One region of the Agromyces litoreus genome, then DNA from elsewhere that is predicted to be linked to it. Evidence: predicted binding sites of a transcription regulator. Region 1 holds the regulator's gene; each other region holds the start of a gene.
What was found. The regulator LexA, encoded in region 1, represses DNA repair genes until DNA is damaged. The targets are predictions, from matches to a motif close to TCGAACANNTGTTCGA.
Positions count from the first base shown of each region.

Region 2: uvrA (excinuclease ABC subunit UvrA) is a predicted target of LexA. The motif match lies at 1,253-1,268, and genes of this name have one in related genera.
Region 3: imuA' (DnaE2-dependent mutagenesis accessory factor ImuA') is a predicted target of LexA. The motif match lies at 1,293-1,308, and genes of this name have one in related genera.

Region 1 is NZ_JBEPKA010000020.1:29,950-32,212, forward strand. Features, by position in the region: gene metE (5-methyltetrahydropteroyltriglutamate--homocysteine S-methyltransferase) at 1-775, shown strand, start outside; gene lexA (transcriptional repressor LexA) at 850-1,533, opposite strand; gene ABME01_RS13930 (LysM peptidoglycan-binding domain-containing protein) at 1,807-2,178, shown strand; gene ABME01_RS13935 (histidinol-phosphate transaminase) at 2,249-2,263, shown strand, end outside.
Region 2 is NZ_JBEPKA010000006.1:134,935-137,197, forward strand. Features, by position in the region: gene uvrA (excinuclease ABC subunit UvrA) at 1-1,197, opposite strand, end outside; gene uvrB (excinuclease ABC subunit UvrB) at 1,307-2,263, opposite strand, start outside.
Region 3 is NZ_JBEPKA010000006.1:41,805-44,067, reverse strand. Features, by position in the region: gene ABME01_RS06455 (DNA polymerase Y family protein) at 1-482, opposite strand, end outside; gene imuA' (DnaE2-dependent mutagenesis accessory factor ImuA') at 479-1,276, opposite strand; tRNA gene ABME01_RS06445 (tRNA-Leu) at 1,730-1,814, opposite strand; gene ABME01_RS06440 (M20/M25/M40 family metallo-hydrolase) at 2,040-2,263, shown strand, end outside.

The DNA.
Region 1 (2,263 bases):
GGTGACCGAGCACGGCTGGGTGCAGTCCTACGGCTCGCGGTGCACTCGTCCGTCGATCCTCTGGGGCGACGTCTCCCGACCGGCGCCGATGACGGTCGAGTGGTCGACCTACGCGCAGTCGCTCTCGGAGAAGCCGGTCAAGGGCATGCTCACTGGGCCGGTCACGATCCTCGCCTGGTCGTTCGTGCGCGACGACCAGGCGCTCGGCGACACGGCCCGGCAGGTCGCACTCGCGCTGCGCGACGAGATCGGCGACCTCGAGCGGGCCGGCATCCGCGTCATCCAGGTCGACGAGCCCGCGCTGCGCGAGCTGCTGCCGCTGAAGCGCGCCGACCAGCCCGCGTACCTCGACTGGTCGGTCGGCGCGTTCCGCCTCGCGACCGGGGGCGCGGCGACGGCCACGCAGGTGCACACGCACCTCTGCTACTCCGAGTTCGGCGTGGTCATCGACGCGATCCGCGCCCTCGACGCCGACGTCACCTCGATCGAGGCGGCGCGCAGCCGCATGGAGGTGGTCGGCGACCTCGCCGCGAGCGGGTTCGACCACGGCGTCGGCCCGGGCGTCTACGACATCCACTCGCCGCGAGTGCCGAGCGTCGACGAGGTGCGCGCGCTCCTCGAGCGCGCGGTGGACGGGGTGCCGGCCGGCCGCCTGTGGGTCAACCCGGACTGCGGGCTCAAGACGCGCGGGTACGACGAGACGGTGGCGTCGCTGGCGAACATCGTCGAGGCGACGAGGTCGGTGCGCGAGGCCGTCGCGGTCCCGGCCGCCTGACCCCGGCGCGGGGCGGATGCCACGAGCGCGAGCCTGCGGCATCCGCCCCCGCGCCGTCGACGGCGGGCCGGCGCCTAGACGGTGCGGAGCACGGCGACGACCTTGCCGAGGACCTCGGACTCGTCGCCGAGGATCGGCTCGAACGCCGAGTTGCGGGGGAGCAGCCAGGTGTGGCCGTCGCGCTGGCGGAAGACCTTCACGGTCGCCTCGCCGTCGAGCATCGCCGCCACGATCTCGCCGTTCTCCGCCGTCTTCTGCGCACGGACGACGACCCAGTCGCCGTCGCAGATCGCGGCGTCGATCATCGAGTCGCCGACGACCTTCAGGATGAAGAGCTCGCCCTTGCCGACGAGCTGGCGGGGGAGGGGGAACACCTCGTCGATCTGCTGCTCGGCGGTGATCGGGACGCCCGCCGCGATGCGCCCGACCATCGGCACCATGGCGGCGTCGCCGACGGGTGCGGGCTCGGATGCGGCGGGTCGGCTCTCGGAGCCCGGGACGTCGATCAGGATCTCGAGCGCGCGGGGGCGGTTCGGGTCGCGTCGGAGGTACCCCGCGAGCTCGAGCTGGTTGAGCTGGTGGGTGACGCTCGAGAGCGAGGACAGCCCGACCGCGTCGCCGATCTCGCGCATGCTCGGCGGGTAGCCGCGTTCGGCGACGGAGGCGCGGATGACCTCGAGGATCGAGAGCTGCTTCGGGCTGAGGGTCTTGCGCCGACGAGACCGCCCGCCCGCGCCGCGTGCCTGGTCGGTGTCGATGCTCACGTGCCTCGCCTCTCGTCGGGACCGCCTCGGCCCGCGTGTCGGTGGTCGGTGTTCGACTGTCGTCGGAACATTCGAAACTGTATCCGCCTCGCACGCGCGCGACAAACATCCGTTCGAGTGTGTCGCGGATCAGGAGCCGGAAATCCCACCTTCCGGTGCTTGCAGCCTCGAATGTTCGAAGATATATTCGGAACACAGCTTCGCATCCGGCCCTCCCGGCCGAGGGTCGGATGCGTGGCTGGACCCGGGAGGTGCGGAATGAGTGCAATGGTGATCGGAACCGTCGGCGCGACGCCGACCATGCCCGGCTTCGGCCGCGTGGTGGCGAAGACGCGTCTCAGGCTCACCCGGCGCGGTCGAGTCGTCTTCACCGCGCTCGCCGCGCTCCCGATCATCGCGGGCGTGCTCGTCGGGGCGCTCTCCTCGGGTGGCGCCGTCGCCGGCGTCGACGACGGGCGAGCCGCGGTGGCGTTCGAGACCGTCGTCGTCGGGGCCGGCGACACGCTCTGGGGCATCGCCGAGGCGGTCGCGCCGACCGCCGATCCGCGCGACGTGATCTACGAGATCATGCGACTGAACGGCCTCCGCGATGCAGTCGTGCAGCCCGGCCAGGAGCTCGTGCTCCCCGCCGCCGAGTAGGCGCCTCGCCGCCCGGTCGGCGTCCCGGACGACGCCGCAACACGGGTGGCACCGCGGATAGCATTGATCGGTGACGAGTCTCGAC
Region 2 (2,263 bases), on a different contig from region 1:
CAGGTACTGCCGCTCGATGTAGGGGACGACCCCCTCGAAGCCGGAGGTGTAGCTCATCTCGCGGCCGTATCGGTTGCGCCAGCGCACGCGGACCTCGAAGTTGTCGCCTCGGAGCACCGCGGCGCGGGCGGACTCGTCGAGTTCCTCCCACGGGGTGTCGAGCGAGAACCCGAGGTCGCGGGCGAGCCCGTCGAGCAGCTTCTCGTAGTAGTTGTAGAGGCTCTTGCCCTGCGAGGTCCACGGCAGGATGACGCCGTCGGCGATGCTCAGCGACGGGTCGCCGAGCAGCAGGTCCTCGTCGACCGACATCCGCGTGCCGAGGCCGGAGCACTCGGGGCACGCGCCGAACGGGGCGTTGAAGGAGAACGTGCGCGGCTCGATCTCGGTGAGCGCGATCGGATGCTGGTTCGGGCAGCTCAGCTTCTCGGAGAAGGTCTGCCACGCGGCATCCCCCTCGCGGTCGACGTAGTTGACCTGGACGAGTCCGTCGGTCAGTCGCAGCGCGGTCTCGAGCGAGTCGGTCAGGCGGCCGAGGATATCGTCGGAGGCGACCAGCCGGTCGATCACGACCGAGATGTCGTGCTTGACCTGCTTCTTCAGCTTCGGGGCCTCGTCGAGCCGGATGAGCTCGCCGTCGACGACGGCGCGCGAGTAGCCCTGCCCCGAGAGGTCGCGGAACAGGTCGACGAACTCGCCCTTCTTCTGCGACACGACCGGGCTCAGCACCTGGAAGCGGGTGCCGGACTCGAGTTCCATGAGCCGGTCGGCGATCTGCTGGACCGTCTGGCGCTGGATGCGCTCGCCGCAGACCGGGCAGTGCGGGACGCCGATGCGCGCCCACAGCAGGCGCATGTAGTCGTAGATCTCGGTGATCGTGCCCACCGTCGAACGGGGGTTGCGGTTGGTCGACTTCTGGTCGATCGAGACCGCGGGGCTGAGCCCCTCGATGAAGTCGACGTCGGGGCGGTCCACCTGGCCGAGGAACTGCCGCGCGTACGCCGAGAGGGATTCGACGTAGCGTCGCTGGCCCTCGGCGAAGATCGTGTCGAAGGCGAGCGAGGACTTGCCCGATCCGGAGAGCCCGGTGAAGACGACCATGGCGTCGCGGGGGATCTCCACGTCGACGTCGCGCAGGTTGTGGACGCGTGCCCCCCGGACGCTCAGACGCGAATGGGCATCGAGACGTGAAACTGGCACCCTACGAGTTTACGAACGCCCTCCGACATGACCGCCCTGACGGCAGGTGCTCACAGCGAACACGCGTTCGATCCCCGGACGCACGGCAGCGGCCGACGCGATGCGCCGATCAGCCGAGGTGGCCCGCCTTCTCCATCTGGCGCAGTTCGCGCTTGAGTTCGGAGACCTCGTCGCGCAGCCGCGCGGCGAGCTCGAACTTCAGCTCACCCGCCGCCTCGAGCATCTGCTCGTTCAGGTCGCGGATGAGGTCCTCAAGGTCGTTCGCACCGGCGGCGGCGATGCCGTCCCGCTTCGCGGGCGCCGAGCCGCCCTTCCCGTCGCGACCCGCGAGCAGCGCGGCGGTGTCGGCCTCCTCGCGCGCGAGGACCTGGGTGATGTCGGCGATGCGCTTGCGCAACGGAGCCGGGTCGATGCCGTTCGCCCGGTTGTACTCGAGCTGCTTGTCGCGGCGACGGTTCGTCTCCTCCATGGCCAGCTGCATCGACTCCGTCTCGACGTCGGCGTACATGTGCACCTGCCCCGAGACGTTGCGCGCCGCGCGCCCGATGGTCTGGATGAGCGAGGTCGACGAGCGCAGGAAGCCCTCCTTGTCGGCGTCGAGGATCGCCACGAGCGACACCTCCGGGAGGTCGAGCCCCTCACGGAGCAGGTTGATGCCCACGAGCACGTCGTAGACGCCCGCCCGGAGCTCGGTGAGCAGTTCGACGCGGCGGAGCGTGTCGACGTCGGAGTGCAGGTAGCGCACGCGCACCCCGGCCTCGGTGAGGAAGTCGGTGAGCTCCTCCGCCATCCGCTTGGTCAGCGTCGTGACGAGCACGCGCTCATCGCGCTCGGTCCGAAGGCGGATCTCCTCGAGCAGGTCGTCGATCTGGCCCTTGGTCGGCTTCACGACGATCTCGGGGTCGACCAGCCCGGTCGGGCGGATGATCTGCTCCACCACGCCGTCGGCGATCCCCATCTCGTACTTCCCCGGGGTCGCCGAGAGGTAGACGGTCTGGCCGACGCGGTCCTTGAACTCGTCCCACTTGAGCGGCCGGTTGTCGAGTGCGCTCGGGAGCCGGAAGCC
Region 3 (2,263 bases), on a different contig from region 1:
CCCCCTCCGGCCGGGCCGGCCACGCGAGCCGCCTGCTCGGCTGCGAACGGACCGTCGCCGACGCCCACGCGCGCGCCGGCGACGCCGAGCTCCGCGGCAGCGGCGAGCAGGGCCCGTGCCGCGGCCTCCTCGCCGCCGTAGTAGCGTGCCGGGCCGCGCGCGCGCATCGCCAGCGTTCCCGGTCGCAGCACCTGCAGGCCCGGCACGATCGCCTCGATGCCGCGCACGACCGGCTCGAACGCGCGATGGTCGAGTGCCGCATCGTACGGCAGCACCGCGAGGGCGGGGGAGCGGTACTGCGCCTCGCGCAGCCGCAGTCCGCGCGTCACGCCGTCGCGGCGCGCGGCCGCCGAGCACGAGTGCACCTGGCCCGCCTCGGTGAGCGCCACGGGCCCGGCCGGGTCCAGGCCCGCCTCGCGGCACGCCGCGAGCACCGGCCAGTCGGGGCACCAGAGCACGATCGTGCGCACGGCCGCGCTCACGAGGCCCTCGCGGCGAAGTCGGGCCGGTGCACGACTCCGGTCGCCTCGGGGTCGGATGCCGCTGAGCCGAGGGCGCGCGCGGCATCCGCACCGATGGCGCCCGAGCCGGGCCGGGCCTCGTCGACCGCGGCGAATCCCAGGTCGCCCGCCGGAAGCCGGAGGCGCCGACGGCTGCCCCGGCCCACTTCGCCACGCCCCGTGACCCGGACCACGACCTCGCGCTCGGCGAGATGGCCGTGGCCGCGCTCGAGGCCCGTCCAGTCGCTGCGCTCGAGCTCGAGCCGCGCGTCGCTGCCGGGCCACGCGCCGTCGACCAGCAGCAGCGCACCGCGCTGGCGCAACCGGGCGGCGAACCGCGAGGCCTCGGCCGGGGCGAGCCGTCCAGCCGGACGCAGGGCGACCACGGGGATCACGTCGGCGAGCGCTGCGGCGACCGTCAGCCACTGCCGGCCCGGATCGGGCACGAGCACGAGCCGCTCGAGGTCGATGCCGAACCGGGCCGCCGCCTCGACGCCGAACTCTGGGATGCCCGCGACCGCGACCCAGCGCCCGCTGCGCGAGGGCCCCGCGAGCGCGGCCATCAGCAGCGTGATCGATCCCTCGACCTGCACCACCGCGCCCTCGCGGAGGGCCCCGCCCGGCAGTACCGAGGCGAGCGCCGGATGCGTCGGCACGGCCCTGGAGTCGAGCCTGGTGGACTGCATCCCGCGGATGCGGGCCTGCAGTTCCTCGACCCGTTCGATCCGCGCCTCCGGCGCCGCGGAGGCGGCCGGTGCGGATCGGGGAGCGGTCATCGTCACCCCTCAATGTTCGAACACATGTTCGAATACGGCAAGTCGTGGAGGCCACCCGTCCATGCCCCCGAGCGGGGGTCGAGTCCTCCGACGAGGCCGCTCCGTCGCATCCGGCTCGCCGCCGGCGTCGCCGCACCCGGGGTCGGTCGCCGGCTCGACCAGCCGTCGTCCCGATCGGAAGCGTGAGGAGCATCCGTCGGCCCTCGGGCGTGCCCGGCAGGGCACGCCCGACATGGCTCGCCGGGCCTGATCGCAGGGGCGTGCTCCATCGAACTCCACGCCTTCCTCAGGAGGCGCGGCGCGAATCACGACGTTCCTCAGGAGGACACGCCGACGAACGCGCAGACACGCCGAACAACTCCTGAGAAGCGAAACGCCCGCCAGGCAGCCAGACGATCGACCCCGGAAACGCGAGAAGGCCGGATCCGAAGATCCGGCCTTCTCGACAACACGTGCGCGAGGGGGGACTTGAACCCCCACGCCCTATCCGGGCACTAGCACCTCAAGCTAGCGCGTCTGCCAATTCCGCCACCCGCGCGTTGTCTCGGCCCTGATCGCTCAGCGGCCGTAGAAGACACTAGCACGGTTTTCCGGACCCGCTGACCACCCGGCGGCGCCCGGACGACCGCGCATCGCGGAGGCCCCGGTCAGTGCCGCAAAGCCGATCCCGGAACGCTGCGGATCCCGTCCGGAACCGGTGGCGAACCCGATCCATCCGTCGTCGCCCCGATGGGATCGCACCCCGCGCGCTAGCGTGGTCGCCATGGCCGAGACGACCCCGACGACCCCCGAGCTCGACGAGACCGCCGTCATCGCACGCGACCTGATCCGGTTCGATACGACGAACCACGGCGAGGGCCGCTCGAACGGCGAGCGCGAGGCCGCGGAGTACGTCGAGGCCCACCTGCGCCGCATGGGCCTCGACCCGGTCCTGCACGAATCGGCGCCCGGACGCGCGAACGTCGTCGCCCGCGTGCCGGGCGCGAA